4 regions of the Alteribacillus sp. JSM 102045 genome follow, and region 2 is predicted to be linked to each of the others. Evidence: predicted binding sites of a transcription regulator. Region 2 holds the regulator's gene; each other region holds the start of a gene.
What was found. The regulator LexA, encoded in region 2, represses DNA repair genes until DNA is damaged. The targets are predictions, from matches to a motif close to CGAACATATGTTCG.
Positions count from the first base shown of each region.

Region 1 (6,195 bases), on a different contig from region 2:
TGCAGCTATTTTTCCCGAATAAACAGCTCCTTCCATGGTTGCAAAGAACGGCTGCATGGTGTAACCACCAAGAAGCGTGAGTCCTTTAATGGGTGTATTTTGAGACGGCCTTATAATATGATGTCCTGGGCCTAAATGATAAAAATCATGGTCGTGGACAATTTTACGATACTTTACACAATATCTTCTTTAGCAAAGGGAAGCGGTATAGCGTGTAAGTCCTGTAATACGATTTCCAAGGTGTCTTCTTCTGATAATGAGATAAACCGCTCGGGAGGTGTCAAAATAATGGAAATTCTTCCCTGGGACAATTGAAAAGTGGTGCTCGATTGTTCAGCAAAGCTTGCCTGTTTCAGCAAATTCCAGGGCCGCAGTAAGTCCAGCTAAACCTCCACCGACAATCAAACGGATCATTTGCAGTCATTTTCCTTTCACCTCCACTTTTAATATTTTGCCTTTCTGTTCAAATTATTAAAAGTCGTAAGAAAAATTTTGGAGCAGCAAAACATATCTATTTCCAAAAAATAATCTGAAATCTGTTCCCGCCTTTGAAGCATACTACGTAAAGAGGGAGAGGAAAGGGGGAAGAAAGTGAAAACCAACGCATTTTTTCAAAGCATGAAAAACCAGCTCACTTCTCGGCTGCAAGAACTGCAGCAAAACAATGAGGATCATTTCGGTTTAGACGAGGAATTTGCAAGAGAAACAATTGGAGAATTATCCAATTATGATAATCATCCGGCAGATAATGGAACGGAATTATATGAAAGAGAAAAAGACATGGCGCTGCAGCAGCATTCCGGCAGGGAACAAAAAAGAATTCAAAAGGCATTGCAGGCTATAGAAGAAGGAACGTATGGAAGATGTGAGAAGTGCGGAGAGGATATTCCTCTTGAACGCCTTGAATCAGAACCAACGGCCCTCCAATGTATTCAGCATTCTTACCAGGAACCGGATCCATTTGACCGGCCGGTTGAAGAAGAGAGGTTAATTCCAGGCAAAGGCGGATTTACTGATATTACAGAAGAAGATGTGGAAAATGACCGCTTTGATGCAGAGGAGGTCTGGGAACAATCTGCCGCCTACGGCACTTCGGATACCCCGCAGGACACTTATGATCCTTCACTGGAATATGAAGGAATGTTTGGAGATGCGGAGCATGAAAATGGAGAGGAAGATGTCTTCGAAGGGTTTAGTATGACAGATAGTGAAGGCAACCCTATTGATTTTGATCACGATGTTGATTTTTCACATTACTTTTTGCGCAGATAAAAAATGCCCCGCTCGCAGTGCTGTCACTGCAAGGGGGCATTTATTTAATTTACCCATTCATCTACAAGCTCACGATTTTCGTCAATCCATTGCTGCGCTCCTTCTTTAGGATCGCCCGCTTCGTTAATATAGCTCATTAATTCACCTAAGGATTGATCATCAAATTTCCATTTATTCATCATTTTTGTTACTTCATTGTATTCATCTTCAAAGCCTTCTCGAGTAACAAAAACAATATCGTCCGCTTCTCCATAAATAGTGTCAGGGTCTTCTAAATATTTTAAATCGTAATCGGCAAAAGCCCAGTGCGGACTCCATAATGTTACTACAATCGGCTCTTCGTTTTGATAGGCTTCATCTAACTCTGTCATCATAGCCTGTTCAGAAGAAGCTTGCAATTCGTAATCGATGTTGTAATGTTCAATGGCTTCTTCTGTTAATTCCATGAGGCTTGCTCCTGGATCAATTCCAAAGATTTCTCCGCCTGTTTCTTCTTTGTAATCATTAAGGTCTTCTAAACTGTTTACGTCTTCCATATATTCTGGTACGACTAAGCCTAATTCTGTGTCTTCATACCACTCGTCCTGGACCTGAAAATCATTACCGTATTCGTCAATGTGATGTTGGTCAGTGAATGGAACCCACACTTCCATCGCCATATCAAGATCGCCTTCAGCAACACCTGCAAACACAGCCACTTTCTCCATATTAGTCAGTTCAACATCGTATCCTTTTTCTTCGAGAAGAATTTTCCACATATTTGAAGCTGCAATGTTTTCAGCCCAGTTATTGTAACCGATCTCTATTGTATCCATATCTTCAGGAGCTGTTTCCCCAGTTACTTCTTCTGCTCCTTCATCCCCGCAAGCGGCAAGCGGAAGCATTAAAAATAGTAACAATACAAGCCGCAAGTATGTTTGTTTTTTCAATGTTGACGCCTCCTGTAAATAATGTGTTTAGCTATCTCAGCATATCTTCTTCATATGGAAAGCTAGATAGCTTTTCAGCCCCATTCTTTGTAATCAGCATCTGTTCCTCGAGCTTGACCCCTTCTTTTCCGCCTTTTGCTCCAATATAACTTTCTACACAAATAACCATGTTTTCTTCAAAGTAACCATCGTATCCTTTTTGCTCAAAATCCTCGGCGTGAGCAATAATAGGGTATTCTCCTGTAAAGCCCGATCCGTGAGCATTACAAAAGTAGCGGTTGGAAAAAAATTCTTCGGGAATTTTCCAGCTTTTTTGAGCATATTCTCTGAAGCTAAGACCTGGTTTGAGCAGTTCAATGTTTGTTTGAATTTGCTCATACGCTATTTTGTACAAACGCTTTTGTTCTTCAGTTGGATCGTCTCCTATGACGAAGCTGCGAGAAATGTCACAGTAATAACCAAATGGCCCGCATGTATCGGTATCAAAGCTCAGCATATCACCTTTTTGAATGGTACGGTCGCTGCATTCCTGAAACCATGGATTGGTTCGGTATCCGGAGCTAAGTAAGCGTGTTTCAATGTAATCACCATCCATGGCAATGTTTGATTGATGAAGAATGGACCATAACTCATTTTCTGTCATGCCAGGCTTTGCTGCTTGATACATCCGCGTCATTCCTATTTCGGATGCTCGAATCGAAATTTTTGTCGCTTCAATCTCATCTGGAGATTTAATAGCTTTTGCGTGCTCCACAGGCCTTTGTGCATCTACGGTTTTAATACCTTCTTTATTCAGTGCAATGTGGCCGGCAACAGGCAGCTGATCTACTGCAATGCGTCTGTCCCCTCCGCCATACTGCTTCATTAATGCGGCTATGTCAGATGCAAATTGTTTCGCATCACGTTTTAAGTTTTGGGCTGCCGCTGCATAGGAAAGCATTAGAGCAGGACGAACTTCGTCTACTGTTTCTACCCCATCGGATAAATGCTCGCAGTTATCGTAATCAAACAAAATAACCGGTCCTTCTACCGGGATAAACACATACCTGCCAGGATTGCGCCGAATGTAAACTTCCATGTTACGTGTACCTGTTGCATATCTTACGTTCATGGGATCAAATAATAAACAGGCAGAATAGCCGTTTTGTATTAGTTGATCTTTTACTCTATTCAAACGATATTGTCGCATTCTGGCTAGATTGATTTGTGATTTGTCGTATTGCAAGGAAGCAACTCCAGGTGTGTGGCGATCTGTAAACATTTTATCCCCCTTTCATTTACGATGTAGAACACATGGTTTATTATATAGGGTATAACTTGATATAACAAGTTTAAAACATATAAATATAAGTTTGGGATAACGAGAAGGAGGATTACGGGTGGTTTCACAAAAAAAACAAACAGAACGCATCCCCCTGTACCGGCAAATAAAAAAAATGATTGTTCACAACATACAAACGGGGCAATGGAACCCCGGCGAATTTATTCCATCAGAGACAAAATTGCTTGACGAGTTTAATGTGAGCCGCACAACCCTTCGGCAGGCCATTAACTCATTGGTACAAGAAGGGATATTGGAGAGCAGACAAGGGAAAGGAACAAAAGTCAAAATTCATCCCCCTGGACAACTAGGTCAGCACTCTACCATTATGTTTCAAGAAGATGGGGAAAATTTCGAGTCACGAATTCTGCGGGTGGAGTTTTCCTTTAATTTTTTTCAGGCTCAAAAGCATTTAAATGTACTTGATAATGAAAAAGTGTTTCTCTATGAACGTGTTCGGACTGCAGATGGTGATCCTATTGCGATTCTTCAGTTTTATACTACCCAGCATATAGGAGAAATGCTGATAAAAAGTGAACTTCAGGACCATGAACCATATGCGGTCATTGAGCAGAACAATGTTGTGCTGAAACATGCAACGGACTGGGTGACAGCTGTAAATGCCACCTCGAAGGAAGCTGATGTGTTGGGAGTGCGCGGAGGGGAGTCTTTAGTGTGTATTACCCGTTTAAGCTCTGGACTTGATGACCGGCCGATAGAATTTTCAAGAACGATTTATCGTGCAGACCGTTTTAACTACAGGGTAGAACTTGCTCATAATTAAGTCAATTGTTCATGATAAGTCAGACACAGCCCGGGACAATAAAAGAAAGAGGGGAGAGCTGTCCCCAAGTTATAGGGACGGGCTCGATTTGGTGTCTGGAATAGAGATACATTCCGTTAGGAAGCAGTTAGAAAGCAGCGCCTCTCTAAGCAAATCTAATGTCAGCAAGGTCTTCAAAGCACAGGTATTCCACGCCTTCCTCGGTCACTAAATGAAATTGTTTTTGAGCATGATTAATGTAGTGGCATTTACCGACGATTTCATAGAAAAAGCCATCCCGCCAGTACGTAAAACAAAGGGCATCGTCATTTCGCATTGCATCACCAAGAAGCCACTCCAGCTCTTCCCAGCGCTGAGGATCGAGTTCTGGCTTTGCTTGTTTCGTTTGCTGCTTTTGGTGTTTCAGCCATTGTTCCCGGTGTTCCGGCAGGATCATTCGTGAGGATTCCCAGCGCAGGTTTGATCCTGGTGTCAGTTTATTTCCTTTCATGGGCCATCCCTCCTGCTCCTATTATATGCGAACGTTTGTTCTTTAAACACCCTTAATTTTTTCCAAGAGAATTTTTAATGGTAAAATGAAAGGAGAAAGAGGGGAGAGAAATGTCAAAGTGGACAAAAGGGCAGCTTGGATTAATATTGGTTTTCTTTGCGCTTTCTAGCAGTGTGGAAGTTCTTAGGTCCGGAGCAGCAGTATCAGGGAGCAAGACAGTATCTGTAATTTCACCTATTAATTTTTTTAGTATGATGGCAGGTGCTTTTCTTGTTTTCCATTTTCTTTTTTATTTGGAAACAAAAAAAGAAATGAATGTTTTTGACCGCCCGTTATGGAACAGAATCGGAACAGCCTCTCTTTTTGCTTTTTTGGTATTTATTACAGGGAGTGTTTATCTTTTTGAAAACACTAATATTTTTATAACAATTTGGTTTTCCAAATATGCATTTATCTTTACTGGTTTGTTGTTGTTATATTTGAACATATTTGCATTTATAAGGGCTTTTTTTACGGGAAGACAAGAACTAACCAGCACTATCAACACTACTACAGGAACTGGGGTTTTACTTAGTCTTCTAACATTCTTATTATGAGAACAAGCAGGCTGATGAAGGTTGAAATGAATAAAAAGAATGGAGGTGCAGAGGGTGGCGTCCATGGAGCTGTGTCCAAAATTTGAAGAGGCATTTAGATTATTGGGAAAACGCTGGGTCGGTATTATTATAAGAGTCTTAGAAGCGGGTCCGATGCGATTTAATGAAATGGCCGAACAAGTTCCGGAAATTAGTAAAAAGATGTTAACGGAAAGGCTGAAAGATTTAGAAGAACAAGGTATGGTGAAACGAGAAGTAGTCCCCGAAACACCAGTCCGCATTACGTATAGGCTGACAGATAAAGGAGAAGCAATAACTCCTGCTCTTGCTGAAGTGCAGAAATGGGCAGATGAATGGGTTGAAAAAACAGGGTGCTAATTAACAGCGCCTTTTTTATTGTTTAGGAAATTTCAATTAATGGATAACTATCTCCATATTGTTTGATCTGCGTCTTCAGCGCCCAGCCTCTCGGGGTTAAATTACCTCCAGTCATGAAAGGCAAAGAGCGCCTTTCGTGACTGGAGAACATTTACCTGTCGAGGCTGATCAGGCGCTTGCGCTTTTGTTCCTGCCTTCAGTCGGGGACAAAGATGCGGCACTTTTACGACCTTATGAAAAAACAAGGACGCTTTTTTTAATTATTGACTTACAAAAAGTAACCTGATATATTTTAGTTACCTTAAAGAAAAAGGAGGATCAAAATGACAATATTAGCAGGGGCAGGGTTGCTATTAATACGGCTGGTCATTGGCATAAGCTTTGCAGCTCATGGAGCTCAGAAATTATTTGGTTGGTTTGGAGGT
Region 1 covers NZ_JBHFQG010000007.1:42,292-48,486, reverse strand. The annotation lists gene ACE1TI_RS06950 (FAD-dependent oxidoreductase) at 1-162, opposite strand, end outside; gene ACE1TI_RS06945 (hypothetical protein) at 174-359, opposite strand; gene ACE1TI_RS06940 (FAD-binding protein) at 334-414, opposite strand; gene ACE1TI_RS06935 (TraR/DksA C4-type zinc finger protein) at 592-1,272, shown strand; gene ACE1TI_RS06930 (glycine betaine ABC transporter substrate-binding protein) at 1,317-2,201, opposite strand; gene ACE1TI_RS06925 (M24 family metallopeptidase) at 2,233-3,462, opposite strand; gene ACE1TI_RS06920 (GntR family transcriptional regulator) at 3,581-4,306, shown strand; gene ACE1TI_RS06915 (YolD-like family protein) at 4,452-4,796, opposite strand; gene ACE1TI_RS06910 (hypothetical protein) at 4,907-5,392, shown strand; gene ACE1TI_RS06905 (winged helix-turn-helix transcriptional regulator) at 5,456-5,770, shown strand; gene ACE1TI_RS06900 (hypothetical protein) at 5,907-6,056, shown strand; gene ACE1TI_RS06895 (DoxX family protein) at 6,094-6,195, shown strand, end outside.
Region 1: the regulator LexA is predicted to act here: its motif matches at 4,825-4,838, upstream of ACE1TI_RS06915 (YolD-like family protein).

Region 2 (6,195 bases):
CTTGTGATATTGCTCCCTTGGATTCAGAAGGATATCCGGACAGCAAAGCTATCCTCGACCGTGTTTATCCAGAAACAAGAGTGGTGGCATTGCAGCGTTCCAAAGGTTATGCGTCCCGTCCTTCTGTTTCGATGGAGAAAATGCAGAAAATAATAAATGAAATTAGAGCATACCGAAAAGACCTAATCATATTTGTAGATAATTGCTATGGAGAATTTGTTGAGAAAACAGAACCGGGGCATCTAGGTGCTGATTTGTTAGCTGGGTCATTAATAAAAAACCCGGGAGGCGGATTGGTTCGAACAGGCGGTTACATAGCAGGCAGAAAGCAATATGTAGACCAGGCAGCTTCAAGGTTTGCCGCTCCAGGTATAGGATTAGAAGGTGGAGCAACATTAAACAGCCTGCTTGAAATGTATCAAGGGTTGTTTTTGGCTCCTCATATTGTTTCACAAGCGTTGAAAGGTGCTTTTTATACGGCTGCTTTACTTGAAGAAGCTGGACTAGAAACATTTCCATCTTGCCTGGAAACAAGAACAGATCTTATCCAGGCAGTCACATTTAAAAACAAACAAAGTATGATCCGGTTTTGTCAGGCTATTCAGGAAGCATCCCCGGTTGACTCTATGGTAATACCAGAACCTTCTCCAATGCCAGGATATAAAGATGAAGTAATTATGGCTGCTGGTGCATTTATACAAGGCTCTAGTATTGAATTATCTGCTGATGGACCACTGCGGCCTCCTTATACGGCTTATATCCAAGGCGGCCTAACATTTTCCCATGTGAAATATGCCGTACAACAGGCATTGCATGCATTAATGAAAGAAGGTTTGCTACCAGAGCAACATAGCAATGAACAGTAATAGGTATAAAGGCATCCGACGTTTCTGAAAATTTCGATGTAAAAAAAGTTAACATGCACTTGACGAAAAACCTAACATCGTGTAGGATGAAAATATCTTCTTAAGGAAGGAGGCGGCCAGGTGAACGATAATATCCGGCGCAACATGCCTTTATTTCCTATTAGCATTGTGAAAAAGCTGACAGAATTGTCCGCACGCCAAATTCGTTATTATGAAGAACACGGTCTTGTATATCCGGCAAGAACCGAAGGCAATCAACGACTGTTTTCTTTTAATGACGTAGACAGGCTGTTAGAAATTAAGGCACTCATCGAACGAGGCGTAAATTTATCTGGAATTAAAGAAATTTTTGAATTACGCTCGCAGCATGAAGAAGAAAAGCCTAAGCCTGCTCTTAAGAACACAGAAAGTATGAGTGATAAAGAACTTCGCCGTCATTTGAAACATGAAGTGATGGCAGCAGGAAGGCAAGGCAGAACTTCTATGATTCAAGGACAATTGTCAAGGTTTTTCCATTGATCAGGTGATTTCCTTTTGTCTCAAGGACAAAAGATTTCATACTAATTTTTTTGAAACGAAGAGAGGAGACTCACCACATGGCCACCAAGTACACTAGAGAAGACATTACAAGAATGGCTGAAGAAGAAAACGTTAAATTTATTCGTCTGCAATTTACGGACCTTCAAGGAATTATTAAAAATGTAGAAATTCCAGTTGATCAACTTTCTAAAGCATTGGATAACAAAATGATGTTTGATGGTTCTTCCATTGAAGGTTTTGTAAGAATTGAAGAATCTGATATGTACTTATACCCTGATTTAGATACATGGGTAGTATTCCCTTGGACTCCGGAAAAAGGGAAAGTAGCTCGTCTTATTTGTGACATATATGAGCCAGGGGAAGTAGGAGGAGACCCAAAACCATTCGCCGGTGACCCTCGCGGAATCTTGAAGCGTGTATTAAAAGAAGCAGAAGAAATGGGCTTCACTGCTTTCAACATTGGTCCAGAGCCAGAGTTCTTCCTTTTTAAAAATGATGAAAAAGGCGAGCCTACCATGGAGCTTAATGATAAAGGCGGCTATTTTGACCTTGCTCCAACAGACCTCGGTGAAAACTGCCGTCGCGATATTGTGCTTGAGCTTGAAGACATGGGCTTTGAAATTGAAGCTTCTCACCACGAAGTTGCTCCTGGGCAGCATGAAATCGACTTTGAATACGCGGACGCTGTAACTACTTGTGATAACATTCAAACCTTTAAGCTTGTTGTAAAAACAATTGCAAGAAAACACGGGTTGCACGCAACATTTATGCCAAAGCCGTTATTTGGAGTAAATGGTTCTGGTATGCACTGTAATATGTCCTTGTTCAAAGGAAAAGAGAACACGTTCTATGATGAAAAGACAGATTCTCAATTGAGTGAAACAGCAATGCAGTTCTTAGGAGGTATTCTTGAGCATGCCCAGGCTTTCACTGCATTGACTAATCCGATTGTTAACTCTTATAAGCGTCTTGTTCCAGGATTTGAAGCACCAGTATATGTAGCATGGTCGCTTCGAAACAGAAGTCCGCTTGTGCGTATTCCTTCTTCTAGAGGATTAAGCACACGTGTAGAAGTAAGAAGTCCAGACCCTTCTGCTAACCCTTACCTTGCTATGGCAGCTATGCTAGCTGCAGGTCTCGATGGCATAAAGAGAAAACTGAACGCTCCAGAGCCAACGGATCGTAACATCTATGTGATGAGCAAAGAAGAGCGTGAAGAAGAAGGTATTAAAGATCTTCCTGCTGACCTAAAACAAGCATTGGACAGCCTTTTGAAAGATGAAGTGCTTGTCAACGCTATCGGACCTCATGCAATTGAGCATTTTGCAGAAGCAAAAGAAATCGAATGGGATATGTTTCGCTCTCAAGTACATCCTTGGGAAAGAGAACAATTCCTTTCCACATATTAATAAGATCCATAAACCCCTTGATGACCTCGCTGTTATCAAGGGTTTTTTAGGTGTTCTGTAACTGAATCCATTATGCTCCTTTTTCATAAATACATCTTTCAGCAAGAAATAAGGCTCCTCATCATGATTATATATCAATGAAAAATGAAAAAAATTTATGATGATACCGTGTACCATTAAATGTTTAAACAGCTCGTCAAAGATAACATAGATTATTAGGGAGGTAAGGTTTAAGGGGAGGGATAGATCGACCGTAACTTGCAGATTCATTCGCAGTCTCCAAGAACGAAAAAATACCCGGCTCATGCTGTATATCAGCAGCCGGGTAAACTATTTAAATAAGTACAAAATTAATGCAGTGTTCGAAATACTCCAGTAACTTTTCCTAGAATAGTGCAATTGTCTAAAATAATAGGTTCCATAGCAGCATTTTCCGGCTGCAGGCGAATGAAATTATCTTCTTTATAAAAACGTTTGACAGTCGCTTCTAACTCTTCTGTCATCGCTACGATAATATCCCCGTTGTCCGCAGTTTGCTGGTGTCTTACCACTACTAGGTCTCCGTCATAAATACCAGCCTCAATCATACTATCTCCTTGAATAGTTAATATGAATACTTTCTCATCAGAAACCATACGCTCTGGTAAGGGGATATACTCTTCAATGTTTTCAACAGCGGTAATAGGTTCACCCGCTGTAACTTTCCCCAAAACAGGAACATAAACAGCATTGCTTTCTGAGATTTGCGGTTGAACGTCTTCTAGTTCTAAAACTTCAATTGCTCTCGGTTTTGTCGGGTCTCGGCGTATTAATCCTTTATTTTCAAGCCTTGAGAGATGACCGTGTACAGTCGAACTTGATGCGAGCCCTACAGCTTCGCCTATTTCACGAACGGAAGGAGGATAGCCTTTTTGCCTGACTTCTTCTTTTATATAATCTAAAATTTGCTGCTGGCGTTTCGATAGTTTGGGCATCGGGTCAGCACCTCTATTTCTATTTTTTTCATATAAACAGTATAGCATGGAAAACATATGTACGCAAACACTCGTTCTAATCTTATCTTGACGGGAACAAAAGTTCTCTATATACTAATTCGTAACGGGAACATACATTCTTATTTATCGGAGGGTATTTAATGATTTTAAAAATGAAGAAGTTAAGCAGTCAGGAATGGGCTATTTTAATTCTTTTTATCATTTCTATTATTTCTCTTGTCTTAACTGTGCAATTAACTGCTCCTGAAGAAGAAAAAAGCATGTATGTAGACAGTATGGATGGACAAGAAGAGGATGTGCTAACCTATACATGGATCGAAAATGGACGCTGACTATATGAGAGGCTGAACAAATGAAGGAGAGAAAATATTTTGAAAAGCTGCATCATTTATTGCCGGGTAAGCACGAACAAAAAATCACAGCAGTCTTCCTTAACAAGACAGCAGGAGGAGCTAACCCGTTTATCGAAGGCAAAAGAATTTACAATTACTAAAATTATTACAGAAGAAGCGAGCGGATATTCCATTGAGCGAGAAGGGCTTCTTGAAGTATTGGATCTGTTGAGCTCACAAAAAGCCGAAGTATTATGTGTGCAGGATGATACGAGACTGGGGCGGGGAAATGCAAAAGTTGCTTTGCTTCATCAATTATTTAAATTAAATGTCCCCATTTATACGGTAAAAGACGAAGGAATTCTTGAGTTATCTGAAACCGATAATATGTTGATGGATATTTTGTCGATGGTGGAAGAACATCAAAGAAAACTTCATAATTTAAAAATAAAAAGAGGAATGAAACAAGCAATAGAAAACGGTTTTAAACCTGAAAAAAACCTCTCGGACCTCCAACAGGGCGGAAGAAAAAAGAAAAAAGCGCCGATAGATGAAATCGTCCGGCTCAGAAAACTCGAACTGACGTTTCGTGATATAGCGGCTACCTTGCGTGGTTTTGGATACGATGTTTCTAAAGCTACTGTACATAGAAGGTACAAAGAACATATAGAGAGCCTGAAAAATTCGGAGTAATTCTTTCTTTGTTTGAAAATAACGTATTTGAGAATGTTGAATGCCCTCTCATCGACTGCAGTGAGGTTTGCAAAATAAAAATAGATCATATAGATTAGAAGACAAGTTAAAAAAGCGGAATACCAGGGAGGTTATTATACATTTATGCTTTCTCAAGAGAAGATTGCACGTATTAATGAGCTGGCTAACCGTTCTAAAACCACTGGTTTAACGGAAAATGAAGAAAAAGAACAACAGCAGTTACGACAAGAATATTTATCTAAATTTCGATCCTCATTCAAAAGTCAGCTGCAGTCTGTTAAAGTAGTTGATCCAAACGGCAAGGATGTCACTCCCGACAAAGTCGTTAAAACGAAAAGTAACAATTCGAACTTTCGCCAATAGATTTATATAGTAGAAATGGAACCTGGTGGTTAAGTTAATTTTCCATCAGGTTTTTGTTATGAAAATTACTAGAATCAGGTTAAAAGGAAGTCAATCTGTTTACATTAAAGCTTCATAAATTTCCGAACAATCTATTTTATACCAATAAATAACAGCTAGAAAAATTATCGTTGTTATTTAAATGAACGAAGTGAAGCAAATGATATGCATAACGATTCCATGATAACCACCTTGTACAATCAGGATAGAACGTTTATGATTAAACACGTAGGTAATAATACATATTGAGTTGTGGGAAAGGAAGGGAATAACATGGCAGCTAAAAATGTGGAAGAATTAGCCATTAATACAATCCGAACATTATCTATTGACAGTATCGAAAAGGCCAATTCCGGCCACCCGGGGTTACCAATGGGGGCGGCTCCTATGGCTTATACATTATGGAGCAAATTTATGAAACATAATCCGGGCAATCCAGACTGGTTTGACCGCGATCGCTTTGTGTTATCAGCGGGACACGGTTCTATGCTATTATACAGTCTCCTTCATTTGAGCGGATATGATTTGTCATTGGATGAATTGAAAAACTTTAGACAATGGGACAGTAAAACACCGGGACACCCGGAATATGGCGATACTCCTGGAGTTGAAGCTACAACTGGACCGCTTGGACAGGGGCTTGCTATGGCAACAGGTATGGCTATGGCAGAACGCCATTTAGCTGCTGTGTATAATAAAGAAGACATTAAACTAGTAGACCATTACACTTATGTATTGTGCGGAGATGGAGATTTGATGGAAGGAGTCTCATCCGAATCCGCTTCGCTTGCGGGGCACTTAAAGCTTGAAAAGCTCATTGTGCTTTATGACTCTAATGATATTTCTCTTGACGGAGATTTACATCAATCTTTTTCCGAAGATGTATTAAAACGTTACGAAGCTTACGGTTGGCACACTATTCTAGTAGAAGACGGAA
Region 2 covers NZ_JBHFQG010000012.1:4,636-10,830, forward strand. The annotation lists gene ACE1TI_RS10000 (methionine gamma-lyase family protein) at 1-866, shown strand, start outside; gene ACE1TI_RS10005 (MerR family transcriptional regulator) at 987-1,385, shown strand; gene glnA (type I glutamate--ammonia ligase) at 1,463-2,815, shown strand; gene lexA (transcriptional repressor LexA) at 3,166-3,789, opposite strand; gene ACE1TI_RS10020 (hypothetical protein) at 3,951-4,142, shown strand; gene ACE1TI_RS10025 (YneB family resolvase-like protein) at 4,182-4,835, shown strand; gene ACE1TI_RS10030 (DUF896 domain-containing protein) at 4,980-5,219, shown strand; gene tkt (transketolase) at 5,532-6,195, shown strand, end outside.

Region 3 (6,195 bases), on a different contig from region 2:
AAAATGAACAGACCTTGATGCTTTGGGTGCCGAGCTTGTTTCTCTTCATACTCGCAGGGACATGCAAAAAATCCAAAGAATACGCAGGGAGCACTTTAAATGGTTAGATGACTTTCCACACTGGAAGGTTGTTGTAGCAGGCGGTATCAATAAAAAGACTATTTCTGATATTGTGCTCTGGAAGCCAGAGATATTAATAGTTGGAGGGGCAATCACAGGAGCAGATAACCCTTAAAAATCTACAGCAAACCTAAAGAGGGTGATGAGTTCATGAGAAATGTTTCAGAAGTGAAAACAGTAATAAAAATTGTGGATAAGAAAGAAATTAATCAAGAAGCGGATAAATTAATAGGGATGGTCACTTTTTTATTTTTGGCGAAGGGCGCTCTGGGTTGGCAGGAAAAATCTTTGGTATGCGTTTCATGCATAGCGGCTTGTTCGCCGCACGCCGATCTTGAATAAATAGGTTAGAGAATTTCTTCATAGGGAGATAACTTTCCTATGATTGATGCAAACATGTTTTCACTACTGAATCCATCCCTGTGGAGTTCTTAACCACAGGGATGTTTCACATGAAACATTATGAAAGGGAATGGACTTCTACAGCTTGTATCAAACCTTCAAGTACGCGGTGAAAATGAGGACACAGCTCCCTGCAGCGTTCATAGCCGCAGTCCGGCGTTTGGCCAGCTGTGTTGCGCCAGCTGTAAGGACTTGCTCTTCTAGCATCCGTTCGCATAAATCATCTAAATTTTTTTGGATATCCGGCAGCATTTTGTTGGACTAAGTGTCATTTATTTGCTTTAATTTATAGTTCTACTTCAAACAATATATCGGTGACAGCTCTGAAATAACCTGCGTTTTCACTCGGGTTTCCATAGCCGTTATGAGAGGAATTTTCCCTTGTTTTACCCACATGCTATCCTTTTAGAAAGTACTTTTGGTGAAACCGCTTTACAAGTGTTGTGATTTCTATTGTCATACAGAACCCTGCATTACTTCTTTTATTTTTATCAACCTTCATTTCATTTGTAAGATAGATAGAAGTCGAGTCTTTACGGCTCATCAATTGGTAAGTTCTCTTTAAATTCCCAAAAACCTGGTACATTTTCTACTTCAAAGGTAAAAATGCTCTCCATGCATTTCAGCCGCAGTACCTGCCTTAAATCTTCTCTTTCTTTGTAAGATGTTTGCTGCAGAGATTTTTGAATAAAAGGCTCAAAATGTTCGACTACTTGAGCCAAAGCATCACGATTATGCTCTCTTGCTTCTAAAGTTAGTGTGTAAACATTAACCATCGTCATCTTCCTTTCTTTTTTCCGGCCGAAAAAAAGAGGAATGCAGTTGTTGAAGAGTGAAGGACATATGTTCCATTCTTCTTTCAAAACGAAACAATAGATAAAAAGTAACCACAACCGGAAAACCGAAATTTGCAAGCAGTTGAATAAACTCAGTAGCGTTTGTAAAAGCCATCATGACGTATTCCTCCTTTTCATAAAAGCTCTCATTTTATCAAGAGAGGTTTTTCGAGTTTTAAAAACAGCTTGCTGGCTAATGTGAAGGTGCTCCGCTATTTCTGTGTCTTTCCATCCCTTCACATAACTTTTTTCAAGGATATCTTTTTGGTAATCAGTAAGTCTTTGATAGGCCATAAATAAATCGTCCTTGCCAATCATGTCTTCTAAGCGTTCACCATTTTCCTCAAAAGATTCTTCGAGAGCCTCCTCTCGGCTTATTACATCAAGAAGATAGGAGGGCTCGTTTTCATCGAAAAAGGATTGGTCCAGAATTAATGGAAATCTTTTATTTGATTTACGAATGTGCTGGTCATACTGGATGGCGTGCCAGTGCAGCGTTTTTAATATATAAGACGTGAGCTTCATATTACCGAAATGGTACCGGAAAGCTTTGTCCAATGCTTCTTCATTTGTTTCATTTGGTTGACAGATAGCATGTATAAAGAGTTGCTTGTTTTCTTTATCGATTAAAAAACGTTGAAGGACGGAGCAATTGCATAATCGCTTATTGTGTCTTAAAAAACTGTCGAGGCGCGGACATATGCCATTTAAGTCGGAAATTATTTTAGTCATGCTAAGCCTCCCTTCTGTCCTTGTACTTTCAATAGTCAAATTCATGTTAAAAAAACAACCACAAACACGAACGTTTGTTCTTATATTTTAAACAATAAAGGAAATAAAATGCAAAAGGTAGTTATGTATTTACGAAAAAACACAATTTCTTCCTGATTGCTTAGACCTATATTTAAGAACAAAAAAACCGTTCCCAGGTATAGGAACGGTAAATCGCTAAGTGGTCGATTCCGCAGAGTGCTGATTTGATTTTTCAGCAACCAAAAAGATGGAGGCAAGGACAAGTGTCACACCGAGCACCTGCCATAGGTTAAGCGTATCTCCAAATAAGGTTATACCCACTGTGATCGCAACAACAGGTTCTATCGTTGTTAAAATGGAGGCCCGGCTGGATTCAATATAGGTTAAACCAGCGGTATATAATATGTATCCAAGTACTGTTGCTATAATGGCAAGGCCAAGAGAAGCCAAAATAACTTTCGTATTTAACATTTTGTTGAGGTCTCCGGCTAACCCGCCAGCAGGAATCATAAGGAGACTTGCAGAAATAAAAGAGTAAGCGGTAATCGTCATGGAGGAATAGCGGCTGCTAACATATTTTCCAAAAATACTGTACAACGAATAAAAAAATCCAGATCCTATTCCGGCAGCGATTACAAACCCGGAAACGTTTGTTTGAAAGGCTGGAAGCAGACCTACAGTAAATGCACACCCCGTAATCGTAAACAAGAGAGATAGCATTTTACGTTTAGTAAGCCATTCTTTAAATAAAAACCGCGATATTATAGTCACAAATAATGGCCCTGTATAAAGCAGGACAACCGCAAGAGAAACTGTTGCTTCTTCCATGACAGTAAAATAACACCAATTAAAAAATACAATGCTGATAATGCCAGTTCCAATAAAAAATGGGAAATCTCCTAATTTAATTTTTAAATAGGAAGGTTTGAAAACAGCCAGATATCCTACAATTAAAATCACTGAGAAAATAGCACGAATCGCTACCGTCTGCCAGGGGGTAAAGCCAGCATCATAAAGAACCTGTACAAATATTCCGATCAACCCCCACAAAGCTGCCCCAGCTACTGCACATAAATATGCTTGTTTACGTGACATTTGAGCTTCTACGTCCTTTCGCTAATCTCGAACTAATCTTCTCATATCCTTAAAAAAAAGGAAATCCATAACAGTAAAAAACCTCCTTGTGGAGGATTGAAGCCTTCGCTTCCTTCTAGTAGTTTATTAGGAGAAACTTTTGTCATTAAGCTGTTGAAGAAAACATGGTGCCTTCTTGTTTTATCAGGGGAGATACATATATTAAACAATCGGTGGTGGTTTCGTGTCTCGTATATTAAAACGGTATGATTGGATAATGCTGATCACGGCATTTTTATTAATTAGTTTTGGCCTTGTGATGGTTTATAGTGCCAGCTTCCCTCTTGGGTTGGATATGGCAGATGATGCCTTTTATTTTGTGAAAAGACAGTTATTATGGTTAATGATTGGTTTCTTTCTCTTTTTCATTATGCTTCATTTTCCGTATCGTTTATATATGAAGCTGGTCCCTTTTATTGTTGGCCTTTCTGTTGTTTCTTTAATACTTGTTATTTTAATTGGCACCAATGTCAATGGAGCACAGCGTTGGCTGTCATTAGGCCCTCTTACAGTCCAGCCCTCTGAATTTGTGAAAATCTCTGTCATTTTTTATTTATCCTATGTCTATTCTAAAAAACACGAATATATTGATCAATTTATAAAAGGAGTACTTCCTCCTTTGATTATTGTGGTGTTTATTTTTATTTTGATTATGCTTCAGCCTGATCTAGGTACCGCCACGACGATTTTGCTCGTAGGAGGCACCATAGTTTTTTTATCCGGAGCCCGCTGGCGTCATCTAATTACTTTAGGAGTGCTGGCCACCCTGGCAGTAACATGGCTTGCTTTTCAAGCTCCCTACCGGATGCAGCGCCTTGTTGCTTTTAGAGATCCGTTTGAGTATGAAATGCAAGGAAGCGGCCATCAATTAATTCAATCCTATATTGCAATGGCGCATGGAGGTGTAACAGGAACGGGATTAGGGCAAAGTGTTCAAAAAATGCACTTTCTCCCTGAGCCGCACACGGATTTTATTTTTGCAGTGATTGCAGAAGAACTTGGGATATTTGGGATGCTTTTTATTATTGCCTGCTTTATGGTGATTTCTTATCGAGGATTTATTGCCGGGATAAAGTGCCAGCGCTTATTTGGTAAGCTTTTAGCTTTTGGGATTGTTTGTTTTCTATTGTTTCAAGCGTTATTTAACCTTGCTGCAGTCAGCGGTTTGATGCCGATCACCGGGATTACGCTTCCGTTTATTAGTTATGGGGGGTCTTCTTTATTAGTATCTATGATTTCGCTCGCCATATTAGGAAATATAGCCAAGGAAGTAAAGCAGCAAGAATTAACACAGAAAGATGCTTTTAACACTCAAGAACAGTCAATCAAGGCTTAGTTTTAGACCTCATCTTTAAGGAAATGCTTTAAAAGGTGGGGTCCTATTTGTATAAACAAAAATATTGAAGCATCCGAGATAAAATGATATGTTTTAAATACGGGGTAGGTGTATATTTTAAAGAAAGGGGTATATAGATGAGATGGAAGAACATACTCATACTAACCAGAAAAACACGGTTCAGCCTAACAAACAGCAGCTCTTAAATAGATTAAAAAGAATTGAAGGACAAGTCAGAGGAATACACAATATGGTGGAAAATGACAGGTACTGCGTTGACATCTTAAATCAAATAGCTGCTATTCAATCTGCGATGAATAAAGTGTCGCTAGCTTTAATGGAAGACCATACAAATCATTGTGTTGCTAATGCGATAAAAAATGGAAACGGAGAAGAATCCATCGAAGAATTAATAGAATTAATGAAACGAATGATAAAATAAATCATTTTCTTAACTATACCCTGCCGGTGTATTGTATAATGAATTTAGACAGATGAAGGAGGAATACGGTTATTATGAAAACAGAAACGTTAAACGTTCAAGGAATGTCCTGTGGTCATTGCGTCAAAGCAGTAGAAGGAAGTGTTGGAGATTTAGATGGTGTATCTAAAGTGAAGGTAAACCTGGAGCAGGGTACAGTAGATGTAGAATATAATACTGAAAAGACATCCCATAAAGAGATTGTAGAAACGATTGATGATCAAGGATATGATGTTAAAGAATAATAGAATCCTACTATATGGGTTCTATATTTTTTAATAAATATATACACCCATAGGGTATAAGAATGTTTGTGATTACCTTACAGTAAAGGAGGGAATAAAATGGCTCATCAAGAAGAAACCACTTTACAAATCTCTGGCATGACATGTGCTGCCTGTGCTGCTCGTATTGAAAAAGGGTTAAAAAAAATGGAAGGTGTGCATGATGCAAATGTAAACCTTGCCATGGAACGGTCTAAAATACAATACGACCCAGAACAAACGAATGTAAATGAGTTTGAAGAAAAAATACAAAACCTTGGGTATGAGGTCGTTCATGAAAAAACGGAATTTGATATTAGCGGCATAACGTGTGCTGCATGTGCAAACAGAGTTGAAAAAAAGCTGAATAAAATGCCGGGAGTTTCAGAGGCTTCTGTTAATTTTGCTCTCGAAACAGCCTCGGTTGAATATAACCCTAACAATGTATCGCCTCGCGAAATGATAGAGGCTATTGATAAAATAGGCTACTCGCTTCAAGAAAAAACAGACGAGACTGCCTCAAAGAAAGATAAAGCAGTACAAAGACAAACCGTAAAATTTATTGTTTCGGCTATTCTCTCTTTTCCCTTATTTTGGACGATGGTAACCCATTTTGAAAGGCTTTCGTTTATTTGGATGCCGGATATTTTAATGAACCCTTGGATTCAATTCATTCTAGCGACACCTGTTCAATTTATCATTGGCTGGCAGTTCTATGAAGGAGCCTATAAAGCACTTCGCAACAAAAGTGCGAATATGGATGTACTGGTAGCAATGGGTACTTCAGCAGCTTATTTTTACAGTGTCTATTTAGGGTGGTCATGGCTGAGTAATGGCGGAACTGGCATGCCGGAGCTTTATTTTGAAGCA
Region 3 covers NZ_JBHFQG010000007.1:22,664-28,858, reverse strand. The annotation lists gene ACE1TI_RS06840 (hypothetical protein) at 62-235, shown strand; gene ACE1TI_RS06835 (hypothetical protein) at 271-462, shown strand; gene ACE1TI_RS06830 (helix-turn-helix domain-containing protein) at 1,056-1,298, opposite strand; gene ACE1TI_RS06825 (YvrJ family protein) at 1,291-1,476, opposite strand; gene ACE1TI_RS06820 (sigma-70 RNA polymerase sigma factor region 4 domain-containing protein) at 1,473-2,090, opposite strand; gene ACE1TI_RS06815 (DMT family transporter) at 2,307-3,206, opposite strand; gene ftsW (putative lipid II flippase FtsW) at 3,430-4,581, shown strand; gene ACE1TI_RS06805 (metal-sensitive transcriptional regulator) at 4,724-5,023, shown strand; gene copZ (copper chaperone CopZ) at 5,098-5,307, shown strand; gene ACE1TI_RS06795 (heavy metal translocating P-type ATPase) at 5,407-6,195, shown strand, end outside.
Region 3: the regulator LexA is predicted to act here: its motif matches at 2,158-2,171, upstream of ACE1TI_RS06820 (sigma-70 RNA polymerase sigma factor region 4 domain-containing protein).

Region 4 (6,195 bases), on a different contig from region 2:
TTCGTCTATTTTATCTGTTTCTTCGGTAGCCTTGTGAAAAGCTATCACACCTTTAGCTGTGGAGTGGTTAATGCGGTAACTTAAATCTTTTGCCCGCAGCATTTCAGAACAAGGTATAGCAATAATTCCTGCTTTCAGGCAGGCAAGATAAGCCATATAAGCCTCCGGCAGCCGTGGCAGAATAATAAGAATACGGTCGCCTTTTTGAAAACCTTCTGCTATAAGGGCGTTGGCGTATTGATTGGTGCGCTTAATCAGTTCAGAGTAGGAGACTTCCCGCCTGTTGCCGTCTTCACTCAGCCAGCGAACCGCCACCCGGTGCTCATTGTTTGTAAACGCTTCCAATTCATTTGTTACATTGTACTTTTCTGGAGCAATTAAATCTTCTCTTTTCAAAAAATCCCCTCCCGTCAAGATCTTCTAAGACTACTCGAGTTCTCTTTTTATTATACTAAAATAAATAAAATTTTGAAATCTTTTTTTATCAAGAAAGACGTGGTCGATGGACGCCGCGTCTTTGAGGAGGATTATTTGTAATGGCCGCCAATTTTTTGTGCGCGCAGCTGGGCTTGGCCTGCATCGGTAAGAGAAGAAGCATAAAGAAGCGTACCGCTCCCAAACCGCTCTTTTAAATCATCTACTGTTTGATTCAAGGTTTCGCGGTCTTGAATGGGGTGAAACAGGTTGAGCTGGCGAAAGGTATCATTTGCGAGCTGATCGAGCGTAATGCCGACACTTCGCAGCGGATATCCATCCCAATGCTCATGAAAAAGCCCGGCAGCTGCTTCGTAAATGACTCTTCCGTCATTGGTATAATCCTCAAGCTTTGTCTGGCGGTGAAAACCGGCCGGAAAATCAAAATCATGGCCGCCCGCCCCTGCAGAAACAGTCGTGCCCATATAGCCGTTCTGCCTGGCACGGCGGGCCACCTCTTCACTCAATTCCCGCAAAACGACTTTGACTTCGTCCCACGTATAATAATCGCGGGGAAGCGTCATATGGTGGCCGATGCCTTTGCGGCGGATATGGGTGTTGACTGTTACGGGGGAGGGATCCCATCCGTAAGCAGTCCGCCAAAGCAGCTCTCCATTTATGCCCCAGCGTTTTTTCATTTGTTCGAGCGGAAAGCGGGCAAGCTGGCCGATGGTGCGGATGCCCATATTACGAAGGTGGCGCTCCATTCGTTTTCCAACTCCAAATAAGTCCCCGATGGAACGCGGCCATAGCTTCTGCTCCAAATTATCTTGAGTTAATGTAAAAATTCCTTCCGGCGCTTTTTTCGCGAAATGGTCGCAAGCCATCTTGGCAAGCACTTTTGTCGGACCAATGCCAACACGGGCGTTTACGCCAAGCATTCGTTTAATTTGCCGTTTCATACGCTCTGCTGCTTTTACTGGATCGCCGCCGAACGGTTCAAGGGAATAGGTCATTTCTACAAAAATTTCATCCACGCTGTACGGTTCGACTTCATCGCTGAACGTTTCAAGCACGGCAGCAATTTCAACCGAGGCATCCAAGTAGGCCTGCATACGCGGTTTAATGACCACGAGATCCGGACATTTATTTTCTGCTTCCCAAAGAGCTTCTGCCGTTTTCACGCCCCATTGTTTGGCGATTGGGCAGGCCGCAAGGATGACGCCGCTGCGGATTTTTGGATCTCCCGCCACGACTACGGGTTTATCTTCAAGGTCTGCGCGGCAGACCTTTTCAAAGCTCGCATAAAACGACTGCATATCCACTAAAAATACGATCCTCTCCATCATCATCGCTCCACTAAAAAGACTTGAGATAATTTTATTATATGAGAACAAACGTTCCTTTTCAACAGTAGACATTTTCCATCAGCCGCTCCCAGATTTCTTTTTTAAAACAGAACGCTCGTGCTATAATACATTTAAATTCGTCGAAAAAGGAGAAAGACAATGGAAATGGAAAAACGGATTTTAGGAGCGCTTAACCATATTCAAGAGACTTTAACAGAGCAAGGAGAAACTCTAAAAGAGCACGGACGAATGCTGTCTGCTTTAAAAACAGGCCAGGAGGAATTAAAAGCTGAAATCGATGGCATGAAAAGGCAGAATGCCAAAGAATTTAGTGATATAAAAGACCGGTTAGAGAACCTTGAAGCAAGCTATGACGTATTAAAAGACGAAACCTGGACGAACAAAAGAGATGTGTACCGTATTAAAAACACGTTAGGTTTAAAATAAACATCCTGTCTACCACCTCGACCCGCTGGATTAATCCTTTTCATCAATCACCTTTTTCATTTTTGTCTTATCCATCCTGCGTTACGATGGATATAAAAGGTAAAAGGAGTCCTTCCATGATAGATGCTCATATCCATTTAGATCAATATGAAAACATAGAAATGAAAATAAATTCCTGGCAAAAAGCCGGCATCAAAAAAGTAATTGCCGTTTCTTACGATCTTGCTTCCTCGTATAAAACATTGGAGCTAAAAGAAAAGTTTCCTGATTTTATTTTGGCAGGTGCCGGTTTTCATCCGGAAAAAGGTTTGCCAAAGGAATCCGATTTTCAAGAATGGCAGCGGCTTATCCGCCAGGAACGTAATAACATAGCATGCATTGGAGAAATAGGTCTGCCTCATTATGAACTCGAAAAACTCCCGCATTCTCTTGAATCACATATGGACTTTTTCAAACGGTGTTTACATACAGCGGAAGAACACTCTCTTCCTGCAGCTCTTCATGCTGTTTATGATAAAGCAGCCATCGTTTATGAAATCCTGCAGCAGGAAACCCCTGACATCGCTGCGCATTTCCACTGGCTGAAAGCCCAGATGGAAGTGGTCCGGCAAATTACAGCTGCGGGTTATTACGTTTCCCTCACACCAGAAGTATGCTATCGCGAGAGAGATCAAGTCTTAGCTACCTTTATTCCAATGGAACAATTGTTAATGGAAACGGACGGCCCATGGCCGTTTAAAGGGCCTTTTGAAGGAAAAGAAACCACACCATTATTTCTGCCGGACATCGCAGCTTTTTTAGCAAAAGAAAGAAAAATGAACATCCACACTCTAAAAGAACAAATTCTGCATAATACCATGCGTCTGTATGGCTCAAATATTTGAGGCGGTGGACACAGGTTACCGTTATTTTCATTATTTTCTCTTTTTGGAGGCCTTACGTGGACCGTGGTTCCGTTGTTTCCCGCAGATCACCTTATATCTGTGTTTATATAGAATAACGGAATGAGGGGCCGCGAGCCTATCCATAAAGCTCTTTTTTTGAGACATAGCGGAACGAGGGTCCATCCCCTACAGCAAAAGAGTGGAAAACAGCAAACGTAGAAAAAACTAATACCAGTGATTGACGATGTTTCTCATCGGAGTCTGCCGTACCGGTGATGATCAAATACGTTTGAGAGAGGCTGCAGCAGGGAAGAGGATCACAGACGCAATAAAACAAACAGACAGGAGGGCTATGATGAAAGTAGATCAGCTATTTAATGAACAAAATGAAGAAATTCAGTTTAATACAGGTGAGATTAACGTGAAAAATGACGATCCTGAAGATTGGGAAGTAAAAATATACGGAGTCGAAAATCAGCGTTTTTTCACAGATGCATTAAGAGACAGCCGGAAAGAACATCTAACATTTGAAACGAGCAAAGGAACGATGAATAGAATGGTCGATATTGAAGCCTTTGACTCCGCAAAGGAAGAAAACGTAGTAACAATGAAAGGAACCAGCACCTTAAATGGATATAAACAATAAAACCGTGAGAAACCTGGACTGGTAAATCAGTTCAGGTTTTTTCTTATTTGATAAAATTGTGAGTCATAATCTTCTCCCTTCAGGGTCAAAATATATTGTGTAATCAGCCAAATAGAAGGGTAAAGGGGATGCCGAAAATGACGAAAACAAAGCGGGACATAGACTATAAAACAGCATTAATTGGCTGGAGTCTGCCTTCCATCGAAGCGATTGACCAACTCAACAGGCCATTTGTGATTGTAGGGCCTCCAGGAATGGAAGACTACGCAAAAAAGTATGACCTTCCTTATATTTCTTGGGACTTTGAAGATTTTAAAAAACGAGTCTCCATGGAAGAAGTTTGTGATCATTGTGAAGAGCTGTATAACAAATTAGAAAAAGAGAATGTAAAGCTTGCTATTCCGCTATTCGAAGACACCGTCGAATGGGCGGCAGCGATTAATTCTCGTTTACAAAATGATCCTAAAATCTTTAAGCATGCCTTGTTATTCCGGGATAAAGCAAAAATGAAACGACGGGCGCTGATGGGCGGATTGAAAGTAGGAGTATTTGAAGAAGCAAGGGATAAAGAGGAAGTCAAACAATTTTTAAGACGGATTAATGATGCACTTTTAAAAGAGGAAGAAGAAATAGATCCTATCCACGTCAAAGCCTTCAACAAGGCAGGGGATGTAGGTCATCATATCATTCGTTCAGAGAAGGATGCCGACCAGCTGAAGGGTGATTCTTTCCCTTGTTTATTAGAAAGTCATCTCGATGGTGTCGAGGTTTCATGTGAAGTGTTTATTCATAACGGGAAAATACAATTTTTAAATATTACAGAGTATATCGTATTTGGTTATTCTATGATGGCGCCGCCTTCCCCTCCTATAGAAAAGCAGCGGAAAAAAATACGCGGAGCAGTCCAAGCGTTAATCAAAGCATTTGATATCAAACACGGTCTCATTCATCCGGAATTTTTTATAGATGAAAATGGTTCGATTAGTTTTATAGAAGTCGCCAACCGAATTCCAGGCGGCAATATATTTGATTTGATCCAAAAAACGTATAACTTTAATCCGTTCCAGGCCTACATTCTCGTGTCAGATCCAAACACCCCGGAAGAGGAGCTGAAAAAACTTTTTCCGAAAGAAAATAAAGCAAAAGGACATGCAGGAAGTTTGATGGTATATCCTCGTGTAGAAAAAATAGAAAAACTCAATGTACCGCAAGAGTTAGAAGAGCACCCAGGTTTTGACCGTCATACGATGTTTACGCCTGTACAGCGAAAAGTTGAAGAATCAGAAGGGTTCGGTAATCCGCATGGGGTGGTTTTCTTCCATCATGATGAGTATGATCATGTGAAACAACCGCTGCAGGACTACGCAGAACATGACTTTTTTATATAAGTAAATATACAAAAAATTGATGAAGCAAAGGTGGGAAAGGTATGGCCGTACAAATGAATACTGGTGGAGTATCAAGCACATTTGAAGCTGCGTTTAATAATTTAAATCAGGCAGCACCGTATGCAAAAGAAATGTATCAAAATCATGTGTTTCAAGTGGCGAAAAAGTTAGCGGAAACACGAGAAGGTATAAGGAAGTTATATGAATATGCGCCGAAATTCGAAGAAGCTGGTTTGTTTGAAGGGGGGGCGTGGGAAGACCCATCTAAACTGCAGCCGGCGTTAGTGAACGGCTCTTTACGGGTAGATGGCGTCGAATCGATTGTGGCGCTCTTGAGCGAACTTCGTATGCTGGCGCTTGCAAAAGAAAAATATACTCATTCTAACGTTACAGCAGAAGAAGCAAATGAATATTTAAACGAGGTCATGGCAAACAATCTAGATTTTATTTTTCCAGAAGAAGTAGAGGAAGACGGAGACGAACAAGGAAAAGAAACAGAAAGAGCGCAGCGGCTGTTCGAGCTGGTTGTGGATGAGTTGACGCTCAAGTCCATTTCGAGCACGCTTATTTCAGAAATCAAACGACTCACCGTACAGCGTCCGATCATGACCAACCGCATTCGTTTAATGATTCGAAAAGCGGAACAACTGATGCATGAAGATGTTGAAGAAGAAGACAGAAAGGAAATCGAGCGTTTTCATTATGCTATTTCTACGCTTACCCCATTAAGCAGAGAACATGAGGATTATGGACAATACAGGCAGCAGCTAAAAGAATTAAGTGATGAAGAACTTGAAGACGAAGCAAAAGCATTCGGTGACTCCTTGCACGATACTGGACTTGTTTCTCCTTATCATGTTATATTACTGCGGCATTTGTGCCGGAAAGAAAAGAAAGAAATGATGAAAAATGCATTGGGGCTGAGTGATAGCGCCTATTCACATCTCGAAGAACATTATGACATGGTAAAGCAATTAATTAAAGTTGCGGTTCACATACCTACAAGACAATCGATGTACGGCCTGGCATGCCTTTTAGAACGGGGGGTGTTGTCACAAACTCCTGTA
Region 4 covers NZ_JBHFQG010000021.1:49,860-56,054, reverse strand. The annotation lists gene mbcS (acyl-CoA synthetase MbcS) at 1-396, opposite strand, end outside; gene ACE1TI_RS14285 (DNA polymerase IV) at 528-1,763, opposite strand; gene ACE1TI_RS14280 (hypothetical protein) at 1,923-2,210, shown strand; gene ACE1TI_RS14275 (TatD family hydrolase) at 2,327-3,094, shown strand; gene ACE1TI_RS14270 (hypothetical protein) at 3,450-3,740, shown strand; gene ACE1TI_RS14265 (ATP-grasp domain-containing protein) at 3,878-5,128, shown strand; gene ACE1TI_RS14260 (hypothetical protein) at 5,170-6,195, shown strand, end outside.
Region 4: the regulator LexA is predicted to act here: its motif matches at 1,805-1,818, upstream of ACE1TI_RS14285 (DNA polymerase IV).